DNA from 4 places in the Sporomusa termitida genome. Region 4 is predicted to be linked to each of the others. Evidence: riboswitches for the same ligand, from Rfam matches in the RefSeq annotation. Region 4 holds a riboswitch; each other region holds the start of a gene.
The links. Region 4 has a riboswitch for molybdenum cofactor ahead of SPTER_RS20395 (sigma-54-dependent Fis family transcriptional regulator). Riboswitches for the same ligand answer to the same signal wherever they lie in the genome.
Positions count from the first base shown of each region.

Region 1 (7,827 bases), 2.3 Mb from region 4:
CCCCTGGCTGACGCCGAGCCGGTAATCCGGCAAATTTTAAAGCTGATAGCCGAACTGCATCAGCCCACTGCCCAGGAGCTGCGCCATGCTTATTTGCAGATGGCAGCCTGCCGCAGCGCCATCAAGGCAGGGGATACGCTTAATATGCGGCAGATCCAGGCCTTAATCAGCGAGCTGTACACAACTGATTTGCCCTACACCTGTCCGCATGGCCGGCCGACGATTGTAAGATTTGGGCCGGAGGAGCTGGCGAAAATGTTTAAACGGACATAAGGGGATTCTATGAGTTTAATTGTCACAACTGCCCACAAGCCAGCAACGGCTGTTACACAGCTGGCCCGTGATATAGCCGCCCGGCTGGGCGTGCCTTTTGTCCCCCGGGACCGGTCACTGGCTGCTATTAAGGAAAAATACGCGGACTGTGATTTAATTGTGGCTGCCGCTAATGGACCGGTCATCCATACCGCCGCCGGTGAGTACTTTTTTCATCTAAGTATGGCTGAGTTGCGCATAAAAAACTTAATAAATGGAAAACATGACCATATGGTGAATGCAATGGGGCTTAGGGCCGGGATGTCCGTGCTTGACTGTACCTTAGGCCTGGCGACAGATGCCATTGTCGCCAGTTTTGTGGCCGGGGCACAGGGGGCTGTGACCGGACTGGAAAGCTCGCCGGCGATTGCATTAATAACCGGGTACGGCCTGCAGCAGGTTACGGTTGATTCTGATGTGGATATTACAGGCTCTTTGCGCCGGATACAGGTGGAAAACACTGCCTATGATCAATACCTTACAACGCTGGCTGATAATAGTTTCGACATTGTTTACTTTGATCCCATGTTTCGTAATCCCCTCTACAAGAGCTCTAACGTAAACCCGATCAGGACACTCGCCAATATGAACCCGCTCACGCCGGCGGCGGTTCAACAGGCTTGCCGGGTTGCCAGGCACAAAGTGGTGGTTAAAGAGGCTGCCGGCAGTGCTGAGTTTGTCCGGCTGGGGTTATTAACAGTGTTAGGCGGCAAGTACAGCCGGGTACAATACGGGGTGATTGACTGCCGGTCAAAGATGGGCAACGGAGGCCAGCCATGGAGCGTTTAATTGTCATTACAGGCCCCACGGCTGTGGGAAAAACGCAAATAAGCATTGATCTGGCCAAGCGGCTGAAGACACAAATCATCTCCGGTGATTCAATGCTTGTATACCGCGGGCTGGATGTCGGTACCGCCAAACCTGACCGCGGCGAGCGCAGCGGGGTTGTGCATCATCTGATTGATATCCTTGACCCCTGGGAAGAGTTTAATGTTGTTGATTTTCAGCACTATGCGCAAACGCTGATTACCCAACTCAATAATGACGGAATTATTCCGATTCTAGCCGGCGGTACCGGACTGTATGTCAGGGCCTTGCTGGAGGGCTATCAGTTTAATCAGGCGCCAAGCGACGAAGGGCTGCGGCAAAAACTGCTTGGCCTGGCGGCCCAGTTCGGCAATCAGCATCTGCATACTTTGCTGGCGCAGGTACAGCCGGACACTGCCGCCAGGCTGCATCCTAATGATCAGCGACGGATAATCAGGGCGCTGGAGGTGCATGCCCTGAGTGGTGAGACTGTCTCGCAGGCTAAGGCCGCACCAAATCAGCTCCTGTATGATGCGGTTGTTATTGGCCTTACTATGGAGCGCGCCGCCTTATACGAGCGGATTAATCAACGGGTTGATACTATGATCCAGCAGGGACTGACCGAAGAGGTAGGGAAACTCCTGCGCCAGGGAATTGCCGCCAACTGTCAAGCCATGCAGGGGATCGGCTACAAAGAAATTGTTGAGCACCTGGCGGAGGGCGAGGGCGGGGATTGGCTGCACGCTGTCAATAAGGTGAAAAAGGCTACCCGCAATTTTGCCAAACGTCAAATGACTTTTTATCGGCGAATGCCTTATATAGCCTGGTTTGACGTTGGAAACCGCAATAATTATGATAAAACGTTGGAAACAATTTACAATCATGTTGCAGGAACGTTTGGTCTAAGGTAAAATAGATGTGAGTAAGTAGAAACATGAATACGGAGGGGTTTCATTTGACTAATAAAGTCATTAATCTGCAAGACAGTTTTTTAAATCAAGTACGAAAAGAAAATGTGCCGGTAATTATATATCTGGTTAACGGGTTTCAACTGCGGGGAGCCGTAAGGGGTTTTGATAATTTCACCGTAATTATTGAAAACGACGGTAAACAGCAGTTGGTATATAAACACGCCATCTCGACAGTAACCCCCTTTCGTCCCTTGGCCGCAAATCTGCACGAGAAGAAGGAAGAAGCGGCTAAAGCTGATAAATAAAAAATGTCTTGCAGTACTCCAGGTGAAATGCCTGGGGTACTTTTTCATATACTCCTTACTTCCGCATTTTATAAAATGAAAGTAAAACCTCTTTGATTTACCATTCATTATTAAAGCTTACGCTCTGCTTAGCGATCCGGTGTGCAGGGTTTAGTTCCCGGAATTATTCCGACGCTGGATCAATTTAATTAAATACGGAAAAATCGGCTAAGCCTTTTAGGCAAGCCGATTTTTGTCGTGCTGGAAAGTATAACTTTCCCTATAATTATTTAAGCACCATCATCTCGGTGGCTTTAACCAATGCTGTAACCTTGTCCCCCGGAGCCAGCTTTAAATCCTCCACCGAGTCTACCGTAATTGCTGCTACCAGTTCACTGCCTTTACAATCCATGACAACTTTGGCCATAACGGCACCCTTTACCACTTCTTTTACGGTTGCTTCCAGTTTGTTTCTGCCACTGATTTTCATAGCTCTGTCACTCCTTTATTTGGTAATTTGCTTAGTTACAATATAGCATATTATATAATAAAAATCAATAAATACTGATATATTTCGTCAAATTCATCCGAAATATAAATATATCTAGCTATACTGCAATATATCTCTTGAATACGATGAATATCTAACAATATGATAACAATAAGTTGAGTTTGGTTAGTTTATGTTGTCGGGTATAATGCTTTATACAGGTCAAGGCGCTGATCAAGGCGGGGATCAGACTTGGCATTTAAACATAACCTAACCCTAAACAACTGCGGTTGATTATAGCAGGCATAATAAAAAAACTACCCAATCAGGTAGTTTCTTTATTATGCCCTTAAATTTATAATTCAACCGCACAGCCGATCGCGCTGTATTCAAGGGTATTGCTGTCAGGGGCAGGAGGGCCGGCGGCATTTGCCATTTGCCGGATTGTCAGGGGAATATTTGTTTTAGACAGGAATACCAATTGTTTTTCATGCTGGCGGACCAGCTTGATCATCTTATAGAAGCAACCGTGACTAAATTTACAGCGCACATTGGCAAAAACAATATCGGCATGAAGAAGCAGGGCTTCATCAAAACCGGCGGCATCGCCGGCCAGATAGGTAAAATGAGGCAGCTTGGCTTTCAATTTTGCCTGCCAGCTATCGGCACCGCCGATAACCAGTGCCTGCACAGTGGCCAGCAGTTTTATAGCAGACTCTGAGTCAGGGAGCTGCTCGGATATTGCTGTAAGGTTGCCGGCTGGCATTGCCCTGACATTGCTGACTTGGCCGTTAAGTACATTCTGTTGAGGCTGACAGCTGGTTTGCGGCAGCTTTTTCTCCGTGAACATTGAATTAAGGACAAATTCTTGCTTGACAGCCAGGTCGTTAATTTCTTCTTCTTTGGCTGCCAATAATTTGTTTTTGGCTGTTAAATCTGTTTTTAGCCGCCGGATTTCCAGTTCGTAATCACTTAGCTGTTTTTTTAGATTATCCACTTCCGGGTACAGATAAGCAGCATTATGTTCAAAATAATACTTTTTAGCTTTTTTATACTCTCTTACAAAGTCAAGCAGATTTAAACCCAACATGACGAATTCAGCACAATCTAATTCCATTTCTTCTTTCGTTTTCTTTACCTGACCGGCGCGGAAGGTTTCGGCAGCCATTTTTACAATATACAGGCGGCAGAGGAGTTCAACGTCCCGCTCCTTGATCTGGGCAATCAAGGTCGGCGAAAGCAGCGAAATACCCTCTTCGGCCGAGAGATAAGCATTACAGTGGGCAAACCCTTCCAGGAGGCGGTCATCCTGCCAGGGGTCGAGATAATTTTGAAATATCTTTTGATAAATGACATTTTTTAGATAGCGGGCCATTTTTTTGACTGCTGATTTATTTAACCTGCTTTTTAATAAACTGATTTCCCGGGTATTGTCTAAGGCACTGCTGATTGTTTGAATGACTGAAAGAAGTTCCGGATCTGATACAATGACCGGCCGGCCCACAGCGCAGGCCATAAACAGCGAAAACTTCAAAGTGGCTTGCAGCGGCAGGTCAATGGAAGGGTATAAGGTGATAAAAGACCGGATGTAGCGGGTGGCTGCCCCTGTCAGCAGATTGTGCTTATAGCTGTCCTTTACCGGTTTGGAGTAATAGTGGGGTTTAATCACCTTGGCTAAATCAAAGGTTTCACAATCCCTGATGTGGCAATACAATACATGCCAGCGTTTGGTCATAATGGTGATCGCTTTTTTAAATAAGGGCGAGTTTTGGCCCGCTTCTATTGCGGCAAGCATGATCCCCAAATATTTGGCAGCATAAATCTGCCGGTCGATGCCGCCGGTCGTAAATAAGGCATGATTAGCATAAGAGGAGCGGGCGGCGGCGCTTTGAAAGCCGGTCTTATCTGTTTCATAGAGCAGATCGATTTCCTTATAAACCGAAGCCGTATCGGCAGCAAGTTGAATGAAAAGCGGGAGTGTATCCACTGCGATGTCGTCAATTATTAACGTAAAAGCTGAAGTTCCCATATATGCCTCACCCTACCTTTTGCATAGAATAATTTCCAATCTTCCCTGGAGAAGGCCTGGCAATTATTTTTGGCGGGGTTTGTTTTAACACAAAATAGACGCAGAGATTGCGCCGCCTCAAAAAAATGCATCCTTTCCAAAGAAACGGGAAGCATAGCAGTTTCCCGCTATACCGGTCGGCCGAGCGCCATGCCATAAAAGGGTTAGGCAATTCGGCTAAGGAGCAATGTATTATTTACATTTTTGTGATTGCTATTAGAGGATTAAGAAACTGGATTTAACAATACGGCCACTGGTGGCAGGTCTAACAGAATTGATTTACCCGCAGAATTGAGTTATTATAAAACATAAACTGATTTTCAGAACCCCATAAACAAAAATGAATATAAACAAACATAAACAAGGTTAATATAAATATATAGTTTGTTTATGTTGGGAATAGTATTATTATATTGCAAAAAAAAAAATAATGCAAATACTGATTATTTACATATTGACTTAATTGTAGTTATTTTTGCGAGTTTGTGTTAAATTTGAGTTATAAAACATTTGCCGGAGCAGAGATGCGGCAGTTATATTATTGATAGGAGATTGGGAATATTATGCAGCTAATCACAGTGGCCGGGCCGCCTTCGGCCGGCAAAACATCAGTAATTCTTAACATTATTAAAGCCTTACAGGGGGACGGTGTAAAAACCGGCGTGATCAAATTTGACTGTCTCTCAACCCAGGATCAGAAACTATATGAAAAAAACAATGTCCTTGTCAAGACCGGACTATCGGGCAACTTATGCCCTGATCATTTTTTTGTGACAAATATCCAGGACTGTCTGGAGTGGGGGATCAAACAGAACCTGGATCTTTTAATTACTGAAAGTGCCGGTCTGTGCAATCGCTGCTCGCCCCATATTCGCGGCGTAATGGCTGTGTGTATTATCGATAATCTTAGCGGTGTAAATACACCCCGCAAAATTGGTCCGATGCTGAAACTGGCTGATATTATCGTAATCACCAAAGGGGATATTGTTTCGCAGGCGGAACGGGAGGTATTTGCCTTTCGCGTCAAGCAGGCCAATCCCGGGGCGGTCATTGTTTATGTTAATGGCATTACCGGCCAGGGCGCTCAGGAAGTGAGCCGTTTATTTAAAACGGCAGCTCCGTGGGATTCGTTAGGTGGCTGCAGTCTGCGTTTTTCTATGCCTGCTGCCGTTTGCTCCTACTGTTTGGGACAAACGCGAGTGGGTGTGGATTTTCAAATGGGCAATGTGCGCAAGATGGATTTGCTATAAAACAATGCTCAGAAAGGCGGATGGTTATGTGGGAAGTATTAGCGGCGTTGTCTTTGCGGCAGTTATTTATTGATTATCCCCATGCGCTTGATTTTTTTTCGTCTTTGCCGGCGGGCAACCGGAATGACGGTCAGACGGTGCAGCTGTACTTTGAGACCCTTACTGAAGACCAGCTGCAGGATTTGGGATTAGGCTATGAGGAACTTAAAACGCAGTTTAGTGCCTTTATGGTCCAAATGGAAAAATTAAAAGTAAAAGCAAAAACGATCACAACGGTAACCATTTGCGGCGGCATTGATAAAAACGGCAACCCGGAAAACATTGACTTAACGATCCGGGCTGGTGAAATTATCTGTATCGTTGGTCCAACCGGTTCGGGAAAAAGCAGGCTGCTGGCTGATATAGAATGGGTTGCCCAAGGGGATACGCCGACCAAACGCCAGATTCTGGTCAATGGGCAAGTTCCGGACATGACCAGGAGATTTGCCGTTGAACATAAGCTGGTGGCGCAATTATCACAAAATATGAATTTCATTATGGATCTGACAGTCCGTGAGTTTGTCGGGATGCATGCCGAGAGCAGAATGGTTGAACAAGACCGGGACATTATCCAGCATATTGTGGATAAGGCTAACGGACTGGCCGGTGAACCCTTTCAGCCGGACACACCTGTTACTGCGCTGAGCGGCGGCCAATCGCGGGCGCTTATGATTGCTGATACGGCATACTTAAGTTCGTCGCCGATTATCCTGATTGATGAAATTGAGAATGCCGGGATTGACCGTAAGCAAGCCTTGCAGCTGCTTGTTGACAAGGAAAAGATTGTGCTTATGGCTACCCATGACCCGATCCTGGCGCTCATGGGCGATAAACGGCTTGTTATAAAAAACGGGGGCATAAATCAGATTATTGAAACAACGCCGGCAGAACGAAAGAACCTGATCCGGCTTGAACAAATCGACCGTCAGCTGGCAGGCATTAGAGAATTATTGCGCCAGGGTGAGTTGATTAATGACATTCCGGCTGCGATTAAATAATTACACCATAAGTGAGGGGGGATCTGTTTGGAACTTAGCGATTTGACCATTGGCCAGTTGATTGAAAACTATCCGGCAACCCGGGCTGTGTTTATTCATAATGGTTTTCCGCAGTTGGCCGATGATGGCGTATTGCAGCAACTGGGGCCTGTCCTCAAATTAAAGACAGCGTTAAAAACCAAAGAAATCAACATGGAAGCCTTTAGTAAACTGTTGGAAGAACATATTGCCGATGCCGGTTTATACCGCCGCCTGGAAACAGGGGCGGCGAATGCCGGCAAACTCAATATGGTTTCGCTGCTGCCTTGCCCGCTCAAGGTGCCGCTGGAAGCGGAATTAAGCCGCTTTATTGAGGGAATGCGGCAGGCCGGAGAAATCAGACTGGAGTATTGCTCAGAGGCCTTTTCCACCAATATGGTTAATTATGATGATTATATTAAATACTTTGAAGACCCGGATGAAGTTCCCGATATTCTGATGACAGCCGGTTATAGTTTTTTTAACCCGCTGTTTATGGAACGCTTTGTGCGAAACGGTGTATTTTCACCGATTGGCTATGCAGATATTGATCCCCGTCTGGAACAAGCCGGCTTAATCGACAAAGAAGGACATTTTGCGGTAATTGCGGTAAATGTGCTGGTCATTGTGGTTGATCTGCAGCGGCTTGG
Region 1 covers NZ_CP036259.1:2,069,873-2,077,699, forward strand. The annotation lists gene mutL (DNA mismatch repair endonuclease MutL) at 1-273, shown strand, start outside; gene SPTER_RS09500 (class I SAM-dependent methyltransferase) at 283-1,101, shown strand; gene miaA (tRNA (adenosine(37)-N6)-dimethylallyltransferase MiaA) at 1,089-2,030, shown strand; gene hfq (RNA chaperone Hfq) at 2,075-2,335, shown strand; gene SPTER_RS09515 (TOBE domain-containing protein) at 2,601-2,804, opposite strand; gene SPTER_RS09520 (hypothetical protein) at 3,160-4,833, opposite strand; molybdenum cofactor riboswitch at 4,947-5,068, opposite strand; gene SPTER_RS09525 (GTP-binding protein) at 5,436-6,122, shown strand; gene SPTER_RS09530 (ATP-binding cassette domain-containing protein) at 6,149-7,159, shown strand; gene SPTER_RS09535 (ABC transporter substrate-binding protein) at 7,187-7,827, shown strand, end outside.
Region 1: it holds a riboswitch for molybdenum cofactor, as region 4 does, so the genes downstream of both, SPTER_RS09520 (hypothetical protein) here and SPTER_RS20395 (sigma-54-dependent Fis family transcriptional regulator) in region 4, are expected to answer to the same signal.

Region 2 (7,827 bases), 1.2 Mb from region 4:
TTTCTGCTTGACCGCACAGTCAGGCAGGATGACGACATTATTACCCGCCTGCGGATCTTGATGAACGGCCTGCGGTGTATGCACCCGGATGATTTCCGGCAATTTACCGTTTGGTTGAAGCATGTGCTCAAACCGCGTATCACCCCGGCATTGCATAATCAAATTGACTCTATCCTGAATGAAGTAGAACCCGAGGAGGTGGAAGCCATGATTTCCAATATTGAGATTGCCCTCGCCGAAAGTCATCGCCGGGCTCAACTGGAAGGCAGGCTGGAAGGCAAACTTGCAGTCGCCCGCAAGCTGTTGCTTCGCGGCCACACACCGGCAGACATTATGGACTTAACAGAACTAACAGCCGCACAAATTCAGGAGTTGACAAAAGAATTGCAGTAACTAATTAGAGAAGCAAAATGAACGTCCCCCTGCTTCCATTGCCGGTTTGACCGCCTTGCCGACCAGGCCGGGCCGGCTGATTGGCCGTGAGGCTATAGCAGACATCAAAGCCAAGCGCATGTGTAGGGTATAACAACCTTGCACTGCGCTTTTAAATTCCCCCTGCAAACAGCTGGCGGCAGGGCCTGCAGCCTTCTGCCCCGGCCTAAGTGCTCCACTCTCGCTGGTTGTATAAGCTGCTGTAATTGCCGGTATTTCACAAACCTGATTTTCCAAACGGACGGCTCCCGGCTACGGCCGGTTGCCGTCATTTCTGTGCTTTGGAGGCTCGCTTAGGGTGACAGCCCCTCTGCCACCAGCCAGTATATTAATATTCAATGTCATAGTCTTTCAGTTTTCTGTACAGGGTAGAGCGACTGATGCCCAGGATCTGGGCTGCGCCCGGCACATAATTATCGGCATGCAGCAACGCCGTTTGTATCGCAACTTTCTCCAGGTTTTCCAGGCAGAGCAGCTCGCCGGCCTGGCCTTTGCGGTTTGTAAACTCCTCTATCTTCAGCGGACAGGTTTCCAGAATAATGTAGTTGGGCAGATTTTCCGGCTTAATCAGCTCACCCTGGGCAGTATTTACCGCATAAATCATTGCGTTTTGCAATTGCCGCACATTGCCGGGCCATTGGTATTCATTGATTTTTTTCTGCGCTGCCGGGCTGAGTTTGGGAACCTGCCAGCCTTGTTTCCGGCAATAGTTTTCCACGAAAAATTCACTGAGGAGTTTAATGTCGTTGCCGCGCTCCCGCAGCGGCGGGATATTAATTGTCAGTACCGATAAGCGGAAGTAAAGGTCCTCGCGAAACAGATTTTCTTTTACCATTTTATAAATATCTTTGTTGGTAGCCGCAATCAGCCTGAAATCAACTTTCTTGGAACGGCTGCCGCCAACCCGCATGATTTGCTTGTCTTCCAGCGTTCTCAGTAACACAGCCTGCACCTCCAGCGGCATGTCGCCAATCTCATCGAGAAAGAGGGTGCCGCCATGGGCCAGTTCAACCTTACCGGCTCTGCCGCTCCGTTCGGCACCGGTAAAACTGCCGCCTTCATACCCAAACAGTTCGCTTTCAATTAACTCCCGGGGCATAGCCGCACAGTTTACGGCCATAAACGGGCCTTGCGGGCAATACACATTATGGATGGCCTGGGCATACAGTTCCTTGCCTGTCCCGCTTTCCCCCACCACCAGAATGTTCTCCGGTGAACTGGCAAAGCGCCGCGCCAAAGCCATACTTTTTTTAAACTCCTTATTCTCACTGATAATATCTGCAAAGGTATAGGCAGACGTACTGCCGGCCCTGCTGTTTTGCTGAATGGCGACCTTTTCCGCCCCACTGATTTTTAACAGGGCGACCTCTAATTCCTGGGTATACTGGTTTAGCACCGGCCGGATACTGACATGATAGAAGCTTCTGTCGGCCCCCACGCACAGCCTTTCTTCCGTCGAAACACTCTCACCTTTTTTCACTAACGCCAGCAAAGAGGAATTGTTGCCAAGAAATTCATTGATATTGCGGTTATGTGCCTCTTCGGCTCTAAGCTTCAGAATCCGGGTACCGGCCGGATTGATATACAGGATCTGCCCGTCGGCGTCAATGGCGACAACGCCGTCGTCAATAAACGCCAGCATAGCCGTCAGTACATTATTCATAGTGGCAACCTTATCCTGGTTAATCTGCATCTGCCGGTTGAAGGCATCGGCCCTTTCATTGGCAACATATAAAGCAGCATTGGCCCTTTTCAGGTAGAGCTGGTTCTCAATGACCATAGCCATAGAAATAAGCAAACCCATGCTATGGGGCCCCAGCTTTTTAAGGGTTTCTTCTTCCGGCGTATTCAGCAGCGGCTGACTGACCAGCACCAGGGCGGCCTGAATCTCGCCTGCTTCATTTGTGATTGGCACCGCCGAGGCAATACTGTTTTGAAAGGCCACACAGTAATGCTCCGGCCCCAGCAGCTGCACAGGCCGTTTAAGACGGAAACACAGTTCATGGGCCGTAGTCCCTTCCGCATCCTCACTGGCAACAATACCTGTCCGGGAATCATATTCAGGCAGCGAGGTGAAGCTTTCCAGGCTGCCTTCATTCAGCAGGATAACGCCGTCTATGTCGAATAAGTAAAAGATGTAGCCACACTCGACGATAATTTTTTTAAATGTTTGGGCCAGATTCTTGGTTGCCTCAATCAGAGCATGATTTTTGTTTAAAATTTCAGATAATTTTTGCGGGCTTAAATTGGAATTGGTAACTACCGAATAAGGATTCACCCCCCACTTACGGGATCTGATCCACGAGGCGGCGACTTCCTGGTCCATGTACGGGTAATTCCGCGGATCTTCTGCTTCATTCTGCAGAAAATCCTGCTTACATCGCAGTATGGCCTGCCACCGTTCCCGTGAGAGTAGCCCCCTGTTAGCAATAAAGTACCCGGTCTGTAAGCCTGAGACATCATGAGTGTGCTTCATAACCATCAACTACAGCTCCCCCTTATTTTTTCTAACAGACAGATTTATAAAATACTGCAAATTGCTTGGACGGCACGCATGACCGCAGATTGAGAATTAATACACATATAAAAAAAGAAGCCTGGTTTTTCCAGACTTCCTTCGCACAATTGGGCAGGCACAAAAATTACTTTTCATACCTTTCGGTCATCACCTCCCCCAGGGGGATATGACAACTCGGAACTCTCTTGTAATTATGTATTATTCTAATACGTTCGCCATAAGTCCTGTTAAGAAAGTATGTAGTAGCTATATTTTTTGACAAAATTCGTCATTAGTACTGTATTAGCTCACAGTATTTAACAGGCGAACTGTCCTTTATTGATGGCAACAAGCTTCTGTTTGGCTGCTTCCGTCGTTTTCCCCAAAGGAACACTGGTTTTATCCACCATATTAAGCAGCACATATTCCCCTTTGTTCATTATAATCGTCTCGCTGCCGAATTCTGTATTTGTAAAAGACGGATATTCCACTTCCCACTCTCCTTTGGTATAGAATAAACCGCCGGCAAACAGGCTGCCGCCCCGCTGGAACGCTACAGCCAAAGCCGGTACAGCCGCCTATTCTGTGCCGTCTTCACCGCCGGCAGCCGGACCGGCCATGCCGGCGGGAGGCGTATGCCATTTACAGGTTTTTACCAGCCCGTCCTGCGATGGCTTTTTATGCTTGTTACAGGGATTCGCACACAGTTTCCCAATATATAGGCACATAACGGTTGGCCGTGCTTTCGGCGGCGGCAGGTCTGCGCCGCATTGCTTGCAGTTCTTGCGTTCGGGGAAATTATAGGTGCCACAGGCCGGGCAGGGGGCCGGTTTTTCCTTAGGCGGCTTACAGCCGCCGCAATAGGGATTACAGGACCAGCACATAACGGTCTAGCGTTTACCGCTAGCCGGCATCAAGCCGGCTCAGCGCAGTCAATAGTGTTGTTTTCAGATGCAGCACATGGGTGGACTCCGGGTATTCCACGCCGGCCTGCTGAAAAATCTCTCTTAGCTTTTTTTCTATATCCTGGTGGGATTGATAGTCTGCCAAATCCATGGCCAGATTGCCCATAAATGCCGTTAACGAAGTGGCTGTCTGGTCGCCTTGCTGGATCTTATTCCATACGGCCGTCGCCGCCTGTAATGTGAATGGCATGATAGTCCCTCCTGTTGGCTTTGTTGCTTTGAGTATTGCACCATTTACGCCCCCCGTCAAGATTCAAATCAGGACAGATTTTCACCTTTTGTCCCGTTTTGCTACGCCTGTACCCTGAACCCGGTCATCCGGCCGCTGGATTGCCTGATCGCAAGGTTTAACAGGCCGTAAGATCCTTTACGGGGAGACTCACAGGCCTGCCGCCTGTCTCAAATTAGGACTGCCGCCTTGTTCCTGCCCGGCAATCCGGCCGCTGTCTGCCGGCAATTCCCTGTTTCGACTCCACTCCGCCCAGGACCCTGCGTAATTTTGTACCTGTTTGTACCCGAGCAGCTCGCTTAGCACATAGGCGGTATGAGCGGCACGAACACCGGCCTGACAATAAATAATAACTCTTTTATCCGGCGTAACGCCCCTGGCTGCGAATAATTGCTTCAATTCGCCGGCAGTTTTAAGGGTTTGATCACCGTTTAGAGTATCGGCCCAGTACAGCCACACGGCCCCGGGGATCCGTCCCGGCCTGGCCGCCCCCGGGGCCTGAACGGCACCGGCGAACTCCGGCCATTCCCGGACATCGAGAATAACCGTGCCGGGATCAGGCTGCTCCACAGCCGCCAGTACCTCGGCCATTACCGCTAATTTGCCGGTTTCCGGTCCAATGATCTGAAAATGGCCGGCCGCGGCCGCCGCGGCCCTGTCGGTTATTCCGTACCCTGCCGTTTCCCAAGCACGCAAACCTCCGTCCAGCAGCTTTACCTTATAATGGCCGGCCATGTCCAGCAGCCACCATAAATGAGCACTATATGCCGGCCCGTGTTTATCGTTGCCGGCATATAGAACCAGGGTATCCTGATTTGTAATTCCCCGCTTGCCCAGCACCGCCGCCAGGTGGCCAAGCTCCGGAATCGTTCCCGGGGTACCGGCATAATCACTCACCCCCATATTTATGGCCCCGGGAATATGCCCGGCTTGGTATTGCTCCGGCGGCCTGACATCAATCACTTTAACCTTTTTATTCGCCAGCAGCACCTGCAGCACTGCCGGGTTAATAAGCGCCGCCCTGGCGGCATAACCCGCAGGGCCGTTATTGCTGCCGGCGGCTGCACCGCCGGCAATTGCCTGCCACCATAGAAACAGGGTTATGGCCGCCGCCATAACCCCACCGGTAAGAGATGCTTTTTGTCTTTCCATCTTATCCGCTCCTTTGCCTGTGGTTAGTTACTGCACTGCTTACGCAATTGCGGAACTTCCAGAAACTTATAAATGACGGCCGCGGAAACCGCGCCTAACACCGGTGACACAATATACAGCCAGAGGTGTGCCAGGTTGCCGGATATAACAGCCGGCGCAATGGAACGGGCCGGATTGAAAGAACCGCCGGAGACCGGTCCGGCCACCGCAGCGCCAATAAAAACAGTCAGGCCAATGGCCAGCCCGGCGAAGCTGCCCTCCGCCCGGGCATCGGTGGCAACACTGATAATGACAAACATCAGGAAAAAAGTAAAGATGAACTCAATGGCAAAAGACACGCCGATAAGGTGCTGACCCACCGGCAGCGAAGGAAACGTACCGCCCAGATCATACAAATTGCCAAACAGCAGCCGCAGCACGGTACTCGCGCTTAATGCGCCCAATAACTGGCTAATGATGTAAGGCGCAACCTGGCCGGGGCTGAATTTACCCACAGCGAAAAAGGAAAGTGTGACCGCCGGGTTAAAATGGGCACCTGAAATATGCCCGCAGGCATAAATCAGAACAACAATGACAAAGCCAAACGCCAGCGCGATGCCAATATGGCCCAGTGCATTCTGGGCGAGGTGATTGACAATGATCGCGCCTGTGCCGACAAACAACAGGAAGAACGTACCAATAAACTCAGCAATATATTTTTTCATTTCCATATTTGTCCCGCCTTTCCGGCTAGCAGCAGCCGCCGCCCCCATAATGATAAGTGGCCTTGGTGATGAACAGGTCCGGCCGCTTCAGCGCCCGCAGATTGCCGGCTGTTTTTTGGCAGACCGGCAGGGGCACATCGCGCTGAATGACATGGCCTTTCCCATCGTCATAGGCTTCGTCCGGCCCGGCATAGATTGCCGTCTCGCCCGCGAATACGCAGGCCCCGTCTGCCGGCACCGGATTTTTATAAACAACAAGCTCCAGCGATTCCAGTAGAATATCTTCGTTTATCCCGTAGCGCCCTTTGTCCAGAATCCGGTACGGCCGGCGGGACCGGACCTCAATTGTGCCAAAGCCGGCATCAACAAATTTGTCCAGGTAAGCCTGATAAGCAAGAGCTCCCGACAGGCACATCGCCCGCAGCCGTTCATCCTCCCGCAAATGCGCCGGGATCGGCTGGGACGTAATCGGATCTGATATGTACAGCCGGCCGCCAGGCCTTAAAACCCGGTACATTTCACTGATAGCCCGCTTTAGTTCCTCTTCTTTAAAAATATTAAACAGGCAGTTCTGCGCGGCTACGTCGACGCTATCGTTTGCCAGTGGCAGGCTGAGGGCGTTGCCCCGGACCAGCTTCACAAAATCCGGCCGAAACCACTTATTCGCCTGAGCTGCCAGTTGGAAATTCTCCTCGGCCCGGGCCAGCATCTCCGGCACACTGTCAACGGCGATAACCGACTGGGACCTGCGGGTAAAATAAGCAAACTGCAGCGCTTCCAGCCCCCCGCCCACGCCGACATACAAAACCGTCTCGCCGGCGTTAAGATCGCCGTAATGCACCGTAGTGCCGCAGCCATAATTCATTTCCTCCATAACCTCCGGAATCACCAGCTCCGGCAAATATCTGGCCTGACTCGTCACGCAGCACAGACCGGGCTGCGGCGTAAGGGCCGCTTCCTTATATAACTCTTGGGCGGTTTGCAGGTAACTCATATTATCCACTCCCTCTAATATTTTAGTTTGCGCCGGCATAAACACGTGAAAGAATCATATTGCTCCCCTTCTCAGCCACAGTCCCGGCCGGCGATTGCCCGCTTTAACAAATCCACCTGCGCCAGGTCTTCCCTAATAAATCCGGCCATAAACCCAGCCAGCTTCCGGAAAAAATCCTGACCGGTATTCGCGGCGATATCCCCACAGAACGCAGGCACCCACTGGCTAAGGTGCTCAGCCAGAAATTGCTGCTGCCGGTCAATGGCCGCCAGCACGGCGGCCGCTTGCTGCCGCGCCAGAGCTGCCGCCGCCTGCTGGTTAAGGTAGTATATAAATTCCAGTTCCAAACCAATATGATCATCGGGTTCACGATTGAAATTCCGCACCAGCAGGCCGGCAGCCCGGTATTTTTTCCGGACTGCCAGGGTTGTCTCCTGCATCAGCGCCCGGGCCGGCGACCGGTACACGGACTCGTAAGGCGGGGCCGGCACATGGCGGGGGCCGATAAACAGACGGGTAAATTCGGGCTGGAGGATTGCACTCAGCCGCTCGGTCCGGTCCGGCTCCAGGGCTTGCAAAAAACAGATAAAATTCTGTTCCCAGACAGGTCCTGCCCCGGTATCAGCCGCTGGTTGCCCGGCAGTCAGTTCAATCAGGGACGACAGCAAATCCCGGTTCGGCCCGGTCAAAAACAAACGCCGGAGGAAATCATAAATACACTCGCGCCGGCTAAACATAATGCGTAAACTGCTGCCGTCCAGAAAAAAGGCCTGCTTATCTTCAGTCATGAGCCGGCCCTTTTTTCCGGGGCAAAGCGCATAGCCGGCCCGGTTGCGTTTCGCGAAAATCCCGGA
Region 2 covers NZ_CP036259.1:3,212,577-3,220,403, forward strand. The annotation lists gene SPTER_RS15155 (Rpn family recombination-promoting nuclease/putative transposase) at 1-393, shown strand, start outside; gene SPTER_RS15160 (hypothetical protein) at 394-669, opposite strand; gene SPTER_RS15165 (sigma-54 interaction domain-containing protein) at 761-2,914, opposite strand; molybdenum cofactor riboswitch at 3,029-3,142, opposite strand; gene SPTER_RS15170 (hypothetical protein) at 3,247-3,492, opposite strand; gene SPTER_RS15175 (hypothetical protein) at 3,508-3,813, opposite strand; gene SPTER_RS15180 (hypothetical protein) at 3,833-4,084, opposite strand; gene SPTER_RS15185 (sulfurtransferase) at 4,274-5,275, opposite strand; gene SPTER_RS15190 (aquaporin) at 5,299-5,985, opposite strand; gene arsM (arsenosugar biosynthesis arsenite methyltransferase ArsM) at 6,005-6,973, opposite strand; gene SPTER_RS15200 (TorD/DmsD family molecular chaperone) at 7,045-7,761, opposite strand; gene SPTER_RS15205 (4Fe-4S dicluster domain-containing protein) at 7,758-7,827, opposite strand, start outside.
Region 2: it holds a riboswitch for molybdenum cofactor, as region 4 does, so the genes downstream of both, SPTER_RS15165 (sigma-54 interaction domain-containing protein) here and SPTER_RS20395 (sigma-54-dependent Fis family transcriptional regulator) in region 4, are expected to answer to the same signal.

Region 3 (7,827 bases), 1.5 Mb from region 4:
TAGCGGCGGCAATACATTGCAGGGTAACGGTTGTGGCGGGCATCCATATTGATAAGATATCCACAGAGGATATTAGCCAGCTTATTGTTAATTGTAAGTTGCTTATAAAGAAAATAATCACAGACTTAAACAGTTTAAAAAAGTAGTCGTAAATATGCCCCCTGTTTATTTGCAATTTATAATATAAGAATAACTACTGTGTTATAAATAAAATCTTATTACTGGCAGGTTGCCGAGCTATGTTTACCAAGCGAAGCAAGTGTTGCCCGGGTACAGCAATTCGCAATGGTATTTCTTTATTATTTCAAGAAAGTATTTTTATTTAAGAGAGAATTAAATTTTAAATTGAGATCATGAACCCAGAGGGAGATGGAGTTGTGCAGAAAATGCGAGTGGAAGATTCTGTTGGGTGTATATTGTGCCACGATATCACCAAAATTGTTCCCGGAGAATTTAAGGGGCGGGCATTCAAAAAGGGGCATATAGTTACGGCCCAAGACATTCCCGAACTTTTACAGCTAGGCAAGGAGCATATCTTTGTCTGGGAATGCAAAGAGGGGTTTGTCCATGAAAATGAGGCAGGATTACGCATTGCCCAAACAATAAGCGGCGAAGGAATTATTTTTTCCGAGCCTAGTGAAGGTAAGGTCAGCATGACAGCTGAGTATGATGGAATATGTATGATTGACGAGCAGGTTTTACTGCAAATTAATTCGGTAGAGGAAATAGCAGTTGCTACCCGCAATAATCACAGGCCGGTGAAAAAAGGAAATAAGATAGCCGGTGTCCGGGTTGTTCCGTTGGTCATTGAGGAACGAAAACTAGATATTGTGGCTACTATCGCCAAGGGGCAGGCGGTAATATCCATACAACCATTTCATCCCTTTAGGGTCGGTATTATTACTACCGGCAGTGAGATTTATCATGGCCGCATAGAAGATAGATTTACGCCGGTTGTCAGAGAAAAAGTAGAAAGATATGATTGCAAGGTAATACAGCATATTACTGTTCCGGACAAAGCAGAATTAATAGCCAATGCTGTTGAAACATTAATAGCCGGTGGCGTTGAGCTTATACTGACTACCGGTGGGATGTCGGTTGATCCTGACGATGTAACACCGTGCGGAGTAAAAAAAGCCGGGGCTGAAATAGTAACTTACGGCGCCCCTGTTTTACCAGGTACGATGCTGCTGGTGGCTTATTTGGGGACAGTACCGGTATTGGGACTTCCCGGCTGTGTCATGTATCATCATACTACCATTTTCGATCTCATTCTGCCGCTGGTACTGACAAAGCAGGTGATTACAAGAGCGCACATCATTAAACTGGGTAAGGGCGGTTTATGTCTGGAATGTGATGTCTGCCAGTATCCGGCCTGCTCATTTGGCACCGGCGCATAGTACCTTGTCAGCCCTAATCCAGTGAATACTGACGGTCTATTTTCCGCAACCCTTCGTTGTCGTCAGTCGGCATACGTCCGGTATGCCTCCTTCCTCCGCCTTGCATTGCGTAAAAATCTACGCAAACTATTCCATCGGTTTTAAGAAAGATGAAGTACTAGTATTACTATTTAGAGGAGGAAAAAGATGAAGACCAATATTTCTCTGGAAGAAGCTCAAACCCTGCTTTTGGCACTGGCTAAGCCTGTAAAAGAAGGCTATGTGTCTTTATTCGACGCCACAGGCCGGGTCTTAAGCCAAGACATACAGGCAGGCCAGGATTTGCCGCCATTTGCCAAATCGCCCTTAGATGGATATGCCCTGCAGGCCAAAGATACTGAAAAAGTTGCCCAACTGGGTTCTGTCAAACTTAGTGTGATTGAGGAGATCCGGGCGGGATATCTCCCTGCGAAGAAAGTAACCTCAGGCACCGCCAGCAAAGTAATGACTGGTGCGCCTGTACCGGCTGGCGCTGATGTGATTATTAAATACGAGGCTGTCGAAAGAAACGGCGACTATATAACCATAAGTGATATCTTAAACGCCGGCAGCAATATTATTCAGGCGGGAGAGGATATAAAAAAAGGCGAAACCGTTGCTTATAAAAACAACTTGCTAAGCCCGTCGCTGATTGGTTTATTTGCTGGGATTGGATTATCCAAAGTGCCGGTATTTAATAAAGTACGGGTGGCTATTCTTAGTACCGGTGATGAACTGTTAGACCCGGCGCAAGAATTGCAGCCGGGAAAAATTTATAATAGTAATTTGCATAGTTTACGGGCGCTTTGTCTAAAGTTGGGTACGGAACCGATTGCCTTTGGGATTGTCGCTGATAAACAAGCGGTTACCGCTGAACGGATTTCTCAAGCCTTAATGGTATCCGATATAGTCATTACCACAGGCGGAGCTTCTGTCGGTGATTATGATGTGGTTTTAGATGCGCTGAAGCAAATGGCAGCAAATATTATTTTTTGGAAAGTCGATATGAAGCCGGGCTCACCCGTTATTGCGGCTGAAAAAAACAATAAGCTGATTATTGCCCTTTCGGGAAATCCTGCCGCCGCCCTGATAACTTTTAACTTAATCGTTGTCCCGTTATTAAAAAAAATGATGGGGCTTGCGTGTCAGTTGCCTTTGCGAATTTCGGCAGTATTTGCTGATAATTTCCCTAAGCAAAGCCCGCAGCGAAGATTTTTGCGAGGCAGGATTTACCGGCAAGACGAAAAAAACTATATAAAACTGACAGGGGAACAGAGTAATGGCATATTAAAATCTATGATTACTTGCAATGCTTTAATTGACATACCTGCCAACAGTGGTCCGCTATGTGTGGGACAGAAAGTTTCAGCCGTATTGGTAGGCAATATTGATGAACGGACAGCAGCGGTTTTGCCCGGCCTTTAAGGAGTCTTTGTACAGGCGGAAGTATTATGGCGGTGAGTGGTATAATTTTAGCAGGTGGACGCAGCTCGCGGATGGCGGGATAAAAATCGGAGGTAAAATATGGTCAGGCAAACTGGTGATTTCAACCAGGTTGCCGCTTTTTTTTTATAATGATTACACCGTGTAAAAATCAGAATCAACAATAGATGGAAGACAGCATCGTATGATGAATAACAGCATCAAAATATTTAGCCTGATATTAGTAATGTTTATGAAAAAATTAAATAAACTTATGCACGCTATGATGAAAAAAATCATCGATAAATTGCATAATGTAAGAGATTTACTGCTAAAACCGGATTTCTGGCTTGGCACATGAATTGCAATAGAAAAAAATGAATATTCGCATATTTTAATAACGGTAAATTTAAGGCCGGAGGGGAGGCGCCAGGCAGGGAGAGCAGCATTATTTGCCGGCAAGGGCATTGGGGGGAATAAATAAAAGATAATGATTAGGACGTTGATAATATTTATCAAAAAAGGAGGAGCTTATTAATATGTGGGGACCGTTAATCATTGCTATTTTGTATTTTGTCATTTTAATTGGTTTGGCGAATTATTTTCTCCATAGCCGCATCAAGAACATGGTTGATTTTTCAATGGGGGGGCAGTCGCTAACCTGGGGGTTGGTTACTTTAGCGTTAGCGCTTATCCCGCATGGCTCCGGACACACAATGTCATTATGGGAGTCGTCCTCGGTAATGGGAGCGGCGGTGCTTTGGTGGCCGATAATCGTTGGCGGGGCCTTTATCCCGATCATGATGTTCTGGACCGGGCCGTGGGTGCGCAATTTAAAAGTAGAAACAATTCCCGAGGCTATGGGGCTTCTCTATGGGCACAAAATGCGTTTTTTACATTGTAGCATACAGATTGGCACCTGGACCGCGATTGCTATGGCTGAAACGCTGGCTACAGCCGGCGCTATTTACGGCTTATGTGCCGGAGTACTTCCGTATCAGCCCTGGTGCATTATATTAGCTTTTCTGTTAATGATTGGGTACATTATCTTTGGCGGGGTATTAGAATTGGTATGGATAAGTACGATCAACGTCATAGTAATGACGGTCGGCTCCTATCTTGCCTTGTTTTTTCTGGGAACGTGGCTTGCTGCTAATGTTGGCGGCTGGGAAGGTATACTCGCCACCTATGCGCAAGTCGATCAATTATGGAAATTTGATTTATTTAACTTCTCACCGGAAACTTTATTCCAGGTCATAATACCGGTAGCTGTATTGCATATCTGTGCAGGTGGTGTTGCTCAGGGGATGTATATACCGCTCTTATCGGCAAGAACAGATGAAGACTGCCGGAAAGGCTTCTGGATTTGCAGCTTGACCAATGTTCTTACCTGTTTTCCGTGGGTGGTTATAGCGCTGTGTGGTATGGCAATTCCGGCGTTTGCCGCTATCGGCCCTAAACTGATTGTCATGGAAGTTGCCTTAAAAACGATGCCGCAGTGGGTTTATGCCTTGCTCATGGTTAGCTTACTCACATCCGTATTGTCAACAGGCAGTGCTATTATCATGGGGAACGCAACCGTATTTGTTAACGACATTCTCAAAGGCGCTTGTAACCCGGCAATGTCTGATAGCACCAGGCTTAAGCTGATGCGGCCGATGATTCTGGTGTGTGGCCTGCTGGCCGCTGTTCCCGCAATGATTGCCCCCATTTTATTTCCCGTTTTCTTGTGGGCATTTTCCTTTGGCATCCCGTTGTTCCTGATATTTCTATTTGGCTTGATCTGGAAGACCAGTAAGCCGGCTGCCTGGATAACGGTTATTGTTACCTATATTGTGAACTTTTGGTGGACCTTTGCTACCCCGGCCTGGGCATCCGGACCATGGGCCTTGAATATGTACCCGGTAACTTTGTGTTCAGTTGTGTTAGGATTTATTTTATTTGCTGCTCTCCCTGGTGAACCGGGGATGCTGCGAAGAACCAATACTGCCGCTGTTGCTTATGCTTCAGCAGAGCATCCTAACATGAAATAACTAAATTGGAGGGAAGAAATATGTGGGTTTTACAGTTATTTATTCAAGAGCTAGTACTAACGCTGGCAATAGCTTTTATCTTTTATGGTGCATGGCGATTCGCCAATCCAGGGAAAAAATGGTAAAGGAGGAAGGCGAATGAGTGTCGACCTTGGTGTTGCTTCTTATCTTTGTGGCCTAATGCTGATTCTCGGTCTTATTTGCACAGTTGGGCAAATGAGACAAAACTCAAAAAAATAATGTAAGCTCCTTCTCTCTCCGGCTGGAAAGGCTATTGACGGACATCCCTGGTGCTGCTGTTGGCACAGCAGCACCAGGGATGTCTTCCTTTTTTACTCTGTATGGTTATAATAGTATAACTTTCGGCAGACACCTCCGCGACTTGCGGGTCCTTTGGCTTAGCGGCAACAGTACAACGTAAATGTAACTGATGAAACCTAATTAACCTTAGCAACTAAATCCTTCTATGTTTGCTTATGTTAGCGATGGTGATTGACAGTGCTTGGTAGATGTATTAAGATAGTTGTAATCACAGGCATCTGTTTGTTCTGGCATATATTGGTCATGTCCGTTTTGCCTTGTGCTATCATTGCAGAAATAATGCTTCGATAAACTGAATTAGATACTACTCCTTAGCCGATTTACCTAACCCCTTTGGCATGGTAGCCGGCCGACCGGTATAGTGGGAAACTGCTATGCTTCCCTATTTGGAAAGGAGTGCAAGAAAAAAAGGTCAGCGCAACTTACGCGTCTATTTTGGGTTGCCTGTGTTGTGTTGACTTAGAATTATTGCCAAGTCCTTTTCTAAAAATAGAAGGCCTTGGTATATTTTTTTACATTATCAGAAAGTATATCCTTTCTCTTTTCGTATTAAAACACGTTGCATATGAGAGGCGGGTGAGGGGCAAAAAGATGGATATTCAAAAATTGAAGTACTTTATTTCGGTGGCGGAATGTTTGAATTTTACCGATGCTGCTGTGCAGGCCGGTGTTACGCAATCGGCAATAAGCCAGCAGATTTCAGAATTGGAAAAAAAATTAAATGTACAATTGATAATCCGGAATAAACGCCCGTTGGAGCTAACCTGGGCGGGGAAAGTATTGTTAAAAGAGGCTTATGCTTTACTGGCTGTGTCTAATGAAATAGCAAGTAAGATTGAGCAAGCAGTTAAGGGAATTTCCGGATTTTTGAAAATAGGTTTTTTAGGCGGCGTTGAGAAAGCGATCCTGCCTCAGGCAATTAGAGAATTTCATCAAAAATACTCTAATATTCATATTACACTGCAGCAGTACAATTGGATGAAGATTAATGAAGCGCTGATGCGGGGAGCATTAGATGTTGGCTTTACGCTATCCTGTCAATTACATAGTTTTCCTGATCTTGTTGGTCACAGACTGTTAAGTGATGTGTTTTGCGTGGCCGTTAATCGCCAGCACGTATTGGCAAAAAAAGAGAAAATTGATATATCAGAGCTTACTAATGAACCGTTCGTCATGTTCAATCAGCAAGCAGATTGTCTGCTGCATGATTTAACTTATCGAATATGTGGTGAAAGTGGCTTTACTCCCAATGTAGCTAACTACAGTCAGGACTTAGCTTCGTTGTTATTTATGGTTGAAGCCGGTGTGGGGGTGATGGTAGTTCCGGGCCCTGTTCGTGAAGTCGCCGGCCCTGAAATCTGCATTATTGAACTCAGTTATCCGCAACGATGCTTTGATGTAATGCTTGCTTGGAATCGAAAGCATTTAAACCCGGCAATTCCATTTTTTGTTAAATGCTTTTCCGGTTCCCATGCAGCCTTAACAGGTAATACAGAAATGGGCAGCTCTCACGAGCTGCGGCAATATAATTGTTATGGTAAACAAGAAGTTGTCGGTTGTTTGTCATCAGGCCTGTAAGGCGATTGTTAAATAAAAGCAGCAAAAACGAAGAGCAGCCTGCTATATGCGGGGCTGCTCTTCGTTTTTTAGTATTTTTGTGCTGCCGGCGGAGACCAAACTTGATTTGGCACGTTTATTGCTTATAAATAGAGGCATAGGGGCTGAAATAAACTCCGGCATTGATATGCAGAATTCACCAATTTATATTTGAGTTAAAGCCACCAACGCTTTGTTTACTCAGGACAATGCTCAGCTGTGGCTGCTGCCGGGATTAAACAGCTCCCTATATACTAGCGCAAAAGAGGGAAGTATTGATTATGGATAAAACATTAGAATCACTTATTTTATGTATGCCTATTATACAAACGGTGCTGCCGTTTGACTCAATGGTCGTTATTGCTGATAGAGACACCTTTCTCTACTATCGGCCAGGCAAAAAGATGCAGCACGAGTCACCTGTCGGTAAAGCTGTGAGCAAAGGCGATGGCATGTGGGAAGCCATAACCAGTAAAATTACGCAGGATATTGTAGTGTCTAAAGACGTATGGGGCTTTCCGTTCCGGAGCATTAGTGTGCCTGTCATTAATGAAACCCGTGAAATCGTCGGCGCAATAGGGTTGGCGTGTAGTTTAGAAACCCAGGAAATTCTGCATGCGGTTGCCCAAACCATCGCGGCAGCATCTGAGCAGGTGGCGGCATCAAGTCAGGAACTGGCAGCTAATGCGGCCTTGCTTAATAAGCGATTAGAACTGCTCGGGGTCACCGGGCAATCTATGGTACATAATATTGGCAAGTCAGACGCTATCCTTATGTTCATTAGAGATATAGCAGCAAATACAAATTTGCTGGGATTAAACGCGAGCATTGAAGCGGCGAGAGCGGGAGAGCAGGGACGGGGATTTTCGGTGGTGGCGCAGGAGATTCGGAAGTTGTCTACTAATAGCCAGGTATCTGTTAAGGAGATCAAGGAAATTTTAGAAAGCATGCGCGGGGAAATAACGCAGATCGAAAAAGAAATAGACGAGGTTGATAAAATCAGCTCCCAGCAGAAAGCTGCCAGCTATGAGATAAGT
Region 3 covers NZ_CP036259.1:2,921,527-2,929,353, reverse strand. The annotation lists gene lpdD (prenylated flavin chaperone LpdD) at 1-146, shown strand, start outside; gene SPTER_RS13850 (molybdopterin-binding protein) at 387-1,400, shown strand; gene SPTER_RS13845 (molybdopterin molybdotransferase MoeA) at 1,587-2,843, shown strand; gene SPTER_RS13840 (sodium:solute symporter family protein) at 3,380-4,873, shown strand; molybdenum cofactor riboswitch at 5,490-5,607, shown strand; gene SPTER_RS13835 (LysR family transcriptional regulator) at 5,786-6,772, shown strand; gene SPTER_RS25680 (methyl-accepting chemotaxis protein) at 7,072-7,827, shown strand, end outside.
Region 3: it holds a riboswitch for molybdenum cofactor, as region 4 does, so the genes downstream of both, SPTER_RS13835 (LysR family transcriptional regulator) here and SPTER_RS20395 (sigma-54-dependent Fis family transcriptional regulator) in region 4, are expected to answer to the same signal.

Region 4 (7,827 bases):
ACCTAATATTTTCGCTGCATAGCGAACATGGTTATTGGAATTATCGAGAGCTTTTTTAATGACCTCTTTTTCCATTTCTTTGACGGAAAGATTAACTGTCAGCGCCTCATTACCGGTTATTGATTCTATTTCCTCTACCGTTGTTTCGATTACCTCTTTTGCCGGCAGGACAGGAGTGGGAGAAGCGTTTACTATTTCATCCGGAAGATGTTCAGGATAGATAATACCGTCAGTGTTCATGCACACCGCATAGGAGATTGCGTTACTTAACTGGCGAATGTTCCCGGGCCAGTTATACTGCAATAATATATATTTCGCCGCGTTGCTTAAAATAGGTTTATCGATAGACTCCGCATTAGAGTAAGTAGTAATAAAGTGATCCATCAGTTGAACAACGTCTGAGCCTCGTTCCCTTAATGGTGGTATATTGAGCTTAAATACGGATATACGGTAGTATAAATCCTCCCGGAATAATTCTTTCTTAACTAGTTCTAACAGATTTTTATTCGAAGCGGCAACCAAGCGGAAATCAACAGGAATGTAGCGGGTACCGCCCAAGCGCATAATCATTTTATCTTCCAATACCCTAAGCAGGACGGCCTGAAGCGCTACAGGCATATCGCCAATTTCATCAAGAAAGAGCGTACCGCCGCTGGCTTGTTCAATTTTCCCGGGTTTGCCGATGCGTTCGGCGCCGGTAAATGCCCCTGGCTCATAACCAAATAATTCGCTTTCGATTAGATTTTTGGGAATTGCCGCACAGTTTACGGCTATAAAGGGGCCATCCGGCCTGCTCTCATTATGGATTGCCTGGGCAAAGACCTCTTTGCCTGTTCCGCTTTCCCCTTGTATAAGTACATTAAAATTGTAGCGGGCAAATCTTTTTGCCAAACTTTTTAATTTTAAGGATTGGGGAGAAGTGCCTACTATGTTTTCAAACGTAAATCTCGTTGTAAAACCATTGCCTGAATACCCTTTAAGTGTTTGGTTAACTGGTTTAAGCGTTATTAAGTAACCTATATTATTATTATTATAATTCTTTATTGGCTGGATCAGGCCCGAAAATAATTTTTGCTTTGTTTTTTTAATACTAATATTAGTATTTATACTGGGTTTTTCGGTCTCGAAAATAGACTGGACAAAAGGCTTGTTTTCAATAATGTCGCTAATCTGTGAACCTACAAGTTCTTGGGGAAGATGCTTGAATATTGCATCGGCAGCTTCGTTAGCTTTTGTAATCACCCCGCACTCGTTAAGCATAATCATAGCATCTTCTGTGCCTGTAAGCGCAATATGAAACAATTCCTTATTTACTGAAAGCTGAAACTCCTTCTGTATTGTTTCCGCCATAATAACAGCAAGGCCCAGTGAATATGGATTTTGACGGTCAAAGCGCGGGCTGCATATAGTCAGCGTTCCTTCCAGATTGCTGTTCGCGTCAAAAATAGGCGCAGATGAGGCAGAAATATTATTAAATATTCGGCAGAAATGTTCGGGTCCGCAAAGCTGAATGGGAGTCCTAAAATGTATACACAGATCATGCGCACAGGTTCCGATAGTTTCCGCTGTCCAAATTGTACCCGGACTAATGCGGAACTTATTTTTCCCCAAAGCGTGAACAACACGAAGAATAAGGCCATTTTCATCGCTTAGGAAAATATAGGACTCAATAAGGGACAGCATATTTTCCAATTGGGAGATATAGGGGCTTGCGGCTTGAATCAAAAAGTTTTTTTCTTTAATTCGGTTTTCGAAAGAAACTGCATCCATAAGGGGCGGATTACTATAAACTAAAGGGTCAAGACCATTTTCACTTGATCTTATCCATGACTCTACTATTTCCGGCCGAACCAGGCTAACTTGAGCTGGCGTAATTTTTTTTTGGAGCAAATCCATTTTCTGCTGCTTAATATTCTCTATAAGAATATTATTCTCGGCATTAATGCGTTGAGCATTGATATTATTTAAATTTTGTATAATGGGGCTGATTAAATATTCCAGAGGTTGCATAATGACGCTCCCTTTCTTACCTGTACTTTTCTCCTGGTTTCCTTATCCCCCTATCCATTGGCAAAATTGTCGTATTTATTTCAGTTTTCTTTCTATTTTATCGCTGGAGTGGCTGCAAATAAAAAATCAGCTTTGCCAAATTCAGCTTCCTTTCAACAGGGAGTACTTGAAAAATAACCTGGCAGTTCCTCCGGTCCGCAACTGCCAGGTTAAGCCGTCCGCCCTTTGTGTTGCTTCCAACCGGTATTCTTGGTAATAAACCGTATGTCTCTAAACGACACAACACAACTCCAAGCAGGCCGGCTTGTGCATGTATGGCTTGCAGAATCGAGATGCAAAAAAGCAAAGGAAGTCCCCCGGAAGGACTTCCTTTGCTCAAAGGCAGGCATGAAAATTACTTCTCACACCCTTACGGTCATCACTTCCCCCTGAACTGGAAATGATGACTCGGAACTCGCTCTTCATCTATAATGTTCTATTTTTCATTATGGGATAAAATACTGCTTTGTTTGATAATTCTATTCTACGGGCCAAGTCAGGCTATTGTCAAGATATTATTAATCAATTTGGGACACGGGTATGTCACAATTAAGAAATTATGTCCCAGCCTAGCTAAATAAGGCGCATATTTTTGGGGTTTGACCTATGGCACAATACTTGCATCAAATTATATAGTAAGCCGCACGGTTCGCATTGCTATTTGGCTTAGGTGTATTCCCGGTTATTATCAATAAAAATTAACTAGATAAGGGGTGGTTCATGTCAGTGAAGCGTGGTTTTGTTTTGAGGAAAAAATAAAATAGAGAGGACATGATGAAAATGAATCGTTGGGAAAAGCTTGAGCACAAGCCAGCGCCATTGTTCGCCCCTGCTTTTGGACCACTTGCGGGAATAAGGGTATTGCTCAATGGAACGGTTGTGGCGGCTCCCTTCTGTGCTACGATGATGAGTGACTTTGGCGCCGAGGTAATTGCGCTTGAACGGCCCAAAGTAGGCGGCGATCCTGCCCGCCATCAGCGACCGCAGATTGCGGAAGGAAACAAGCATATCGGTGGCGGCTGGGTGCAAAACTCCAGAAACAAACTAAGTTTCGCACTGGAGACCAACCTGAATATACCGGAATCCAGAGAAATCTTTTTGTCCCTGATTAAGAATTCTGATGTTTGGATTGAAAATATGGTTTGGATTGACAAGCTGGGTATCTCCGACGAAATGCTAATGGAGGTCAACCCCAAATTAGTTATCTGCCACATTAGCGGTTACGGGACTTCTGGCTTTGGCGGTGATCAAAGACAAATAAACCGACCCGGCTATGACCCCTTGGGGCAATCTGAATCCGGGTGGGCTTTGCTGCAGGGTTATCCTGACCGTGAGCCCTACTATGCGCAGCAGTATATAGGCGACTACCTGACAGGTTTAATCGCAGTCAATGGCATCCTGATGGCTTATATGAATGCGCAAAAAACCGGCAAGGGCCAAAGCATCGATGCTAGCTTGACTGAAAGCTGGATGAGGCTGATGGATGACAACTTTGTACTCTGGACCACTAGCCAAACCCTCAAACACAGACAGGGGATTATGCAAACCGCTTTCCAGCCGGCCGGTGTTTTTGAATGTGGAGACGGAGGCTATATTAATCTTGGTTCCTATGGCAAAACAGCTTACAATAACGTATTAAAAGGCTTTGGCATCGACTCGGAGAAATACTCCTACGAAGAATGCAGCAGCTCACCTGAAGCAGTTGCCAGTCCGTTGGGCCGTGAATTGGATGGTATTTTCAAAAAATTCTTCAAGGAACATACGGCCCAGGAAGCAATAAACATCTGCATTGACAACAAGATCTCAGCAGCACATATTAAAACCGCTGAGGAAGTTTACAATGAACCCCACTGGCACCTGAGAGGTGACTGGGTAAAATACACCGATCAGACGCTAAACAAGGACGTTGAAGCCTTTGGTATTATACCCAAGCTCTCAGAAACCCCGGGGCAGGTATGGCGTGGCGCCCCGGCCCTGGGCCAGGATACTAGCAGGGTACTTACCGAACTTCTTGGCTACAACGAAAACGAAATTGAAGCCTTAAAAGGCAAGGGGGTAATTGATTAAAGCATTGTTTTTAAAAAACAGCTAATAGCAGCGTACAGCAATGAAGGGTTGGCAGCGGCATAGTCGCTCCAACCCCGTTTCTTTATTCTATATTATACTGCAGTAGACAAACATGGCTAAAAATTCGCAAGCATAATTAATTTGGGACACATGGTTTCACAAATAAAAATGTTTGTCCCAAAGCCCAGTTTGACTGGCGAAAACCGGGGTTTTATCGTTTGGCACAATACTTGCAACATTAAAAAGAATGTAGAATGCATACTGCTCTTTTGTCGACTGTGTAAGCCTGTGAAATCAAGAGATTTCCACAGAAAATCATGTAACTTATAGAGAGGAGTGAAATAGCATGTGTTTTAGACCGCCTGAAATAAAAAAGCCGATAATATGTCCGGCCTGTGGGGCGAGGAACCCAGGGATCAATACAAAATGCAAGAAATGCGACAAGCCACTACCTGTTGAGTCTAAATAAAGGAATACTTGGCATCAGCCGGGGAACCCCCCGCTGAGGTTAGTGGGAGAGTGAGTATTTAAAGGAGGTGACCCAAAGCGCGCAGGATAGTCACACAGGAATTATTTAAAACCTAAATTTTCAAAGGAGGAAGCTATATGTCCGGAAAAGAATGGCAGTGGCAGGAAGGCGAATATACGGTAACCCGTTCTACTCATTGGTCAGGACCGGGTTGTCATGATGGATGCGGCCTTCTGTATTACACAAAAGATAACAAATTAGTAAAGGTCGAGGGCGACCTTGATAATCCCTATAACATGGGCAGACTATGTATGCGTTGCCTGAATCAGGTTGAAGCCTATAATAGTCCCCAACGTCTGAAATGGCCTTTAAAGCGGGCAGGTGAGCGCGGCGAAAACAAATGGGAACGCATTTCCTGGGACGAAGCTTACGATATTATCGTTGAAAAAGTCAAAGGTATTCAAGCAGAATTTGGTGGAAAATCAATCATCGGCATGGAAGGTACTGGCAGAAATATTATCTGGCAGGTACCTTATCTGACCTATGCTGCATTTGGCAGTCCAAACTATGTGCTGGGATTCCTAAGCGGCGATTCCTGCTATCTGCCCCGAGCTGCGCAGCAGGCTGTTATGAATAGTGACTTCTTCGTTTGTGATACTGCACAATTTTTTGAAGAGCGCTATAATAACCCCGAGTTTAAGTGCCCGGAAGTGATCGTTATCTGGGGTAATAATCCTATCATCAGTAATGGCGATGGATTCTTTGGCCACTGGATTGTTGATGAAATGAGAATGGGAGCTAAACTCATCGTTGTCGACCCTCGTTTGACGTGGTTGGCAGCCAGAGCCGACTACTGGCTGCAGTTAAGACCGGGAACTGACTGTGCGCTGGCGATGGGTATGCTGAATGTCATTATCAACGAAGATCTTTATGATCATGACTTTGTTGAAAACTGGTGTTCAGGATTTGAAGAATTACAAGAACGGGTTCAGGAATATCCGACTGACAAGGTTGCTGAAATTACCTGGGTTCCTAAGGAAATTATCGAAGCTGCCGCCCGGCGTTACGCTACTGCCAAACCGGCAGCTATCCAATGGGGTCTGGCTATTGACCAGCAAGTTACCGGTATTGCGACCGCCCAGGCCGTTAACAGCTTATGGGCGATAACCGGAAATACAGATGTTCCGGGTGGTAACGTCATTGCCAAGAGCGGGTTCAATGTTGATGATGGATATAGCTGCGGTTACGGCTGGCTGCCTAAAGATGTCCAGGAAGCGCGCTTTGGGAATGAGAAAAATCCTCTTAAAAAATATGGTTTGGCTTCAACCGCCCATGGGGATACAGTCCTCGAAGCCATTGAAAATGGCGGCCAGCCCTACCCGGTTAAGATGTTGTGGCTGCAAACCACCAATACCTTTGCCAACATGGCATCTGAGGCACCAAGAGTATATGAAGCAATGAAAAAAGTCGAATTCAATGTAGTCGTTGATCTCTTTATGACCCCGACTGCAGTTGCTTGTGCAGATATCGTCTTACCTGCAGGCATGAGTGCAGAACGCGATAGTTTCAGAGCATGGTTTGCACCGCTGCGTGCTATCACCAAGTTAACGCAGTATGAGGAATGCAAATCCGACGAGCAGATTATTCTTGACCTTGGTAAACGTCTGCACCCCGCAGCGTTCCCGTGGGAAACTGTGGCAGACTGGATAAACTGGAAAATGGGCAATGACAAAGACAAATATCCGGATGCCTTCAAGTATGAATGGTCCGAAGAAGGTAAAAAGTTCCGGGAAAGAGGTAATACGAAAGGTCTTACTTATTCGGAACTTAAGGAAAAGGTTTATATTTACCCCGAATGGCAGTACAAGAAATATGAAAAAGGCCTTCTGCGCCGTGATCGGCAGCCTGGTTTTAATACTGCGGACGGCAAGGTCCAATTGTATATTGACCTGTTTGACGCATTTGACGTTGATCCGCTGCCGGCTCATGTTGAACCCCCGGAAAGTCCCTACTCAGATCCTGAACTATATAAAGAGTATCCGTTAATTCTAACTTCAGGTGCACGTTCATGGGAATTCTTCCACTCTGAACATCGGCAGCAGCCGACTATGAGAATGTTCCATCCTCAGCCCTTGGTAGAAATTCACCCTGATACTGCTAAAAACTTGGGTATTCAAGAAGGAGACTGGGTGTGGATCGAAAGCAAGCGTGGCAGGTGCAAACAAATCGCCACATTAAAGGCTGCTATTGACCCCAGAGTAGTAAGTGCTGAGCATGGTTGGTGGTTCCCGGAAAAAGAAGGCGCCGAACCGAGCCTCTTTGGAACATTTGATTCCAATATTAATAACCTCACCTCCCAGTGCCAGAACGGGCCTACCGGTTATGGAGCACCCAACAAAAACTTGCTTTGCCGGATTTATAAAGCGACGGAAGAAAATAGCAAAATAATGCCCAGTGAGCAAGTCACCAGAAGAGGAGGATGGGAATATGTCAGAGCTCAACTGCCAGAATAAAGAGACTAAAGGAAAAGCCGCCGCCTTTCCCGAAGCCAGAGAAGGCTTGGAACGCCTGCTAAAATCAGAGGATACCTCTGGTTACGGCCTGTTAATTGACTACGAATATTGCACAGGCTGCCACGCTTGCGAAGTTGCATGCATTAAAGAGTTAAATCTTGGTCTTAATCAGTATGGCATCAGGCTGCTGGAAGATGGACCCCGGAAGCTGGCGGATGACAAATGGGATTTGAATTATATTCCGTTCCCAACATCGCTATGCGATCTGTGTAAGGACCGAACCGCTGAGGGCAAGATACCCAGTTGCGTGCAGCATTGCCAGGCGCTGGTAATGAGTTACGGCCCTGTTACGAAACTAACTGAGAAAATGGCCAGAAAGCCCAAAATGGTATTGTTTACACCTAAATAAGGTCTGGCTGGGGTATATGCTAGTGGTTTACCCGGAGACAAAGAGGATTTTCCCCTTTGTCTTCTTCAGGTAATCATTGTAATTTGTAATTAAGGAGGAATGGAAATGCAAATTACTGAAGAAGACATCATGAATGCCAAAAAGGCTTTCGAAACTAAGGAAGAACTTGCTGATGAGGCAACCGCAATCCTTTATGCCAAGGCCTTAACACGAAACAGCAAAAAATTTCCTGAATTACCGCAAAAAGTTAAGTATGTTGCGTTAAAGCAAGAATCAGGTAAGTATATTGTCGACTGGAGATCAACAGAAACCTGTTCTGC
Region 4 covers NZ_CP036259.1:4,394,636-4,402,462, forward strand. The annotation lists gene SPTER_RS20395 (sigma-54-dependent Fis family transcriptional regulator) at 1-2,010, opposite strand, end outside; molybdenum cofactor riboswitch at 2,361-2,475, opposite strand; gene SPTER_RS20400 (CoA transferase) at 2,830-4,116, shown strand; gene SPTER_RS20405 (molybdopterin-dependent oxidoreductase) at 4,723-7,098, shown strand; gene SPTER_RS20410 (4Fe-4S dicluster domain-containing protein) at 7,073-7,507, shown strand; gene SPTER_RS20415 (hypothetical protein) at 7,613-7,827, shown strand, end outside.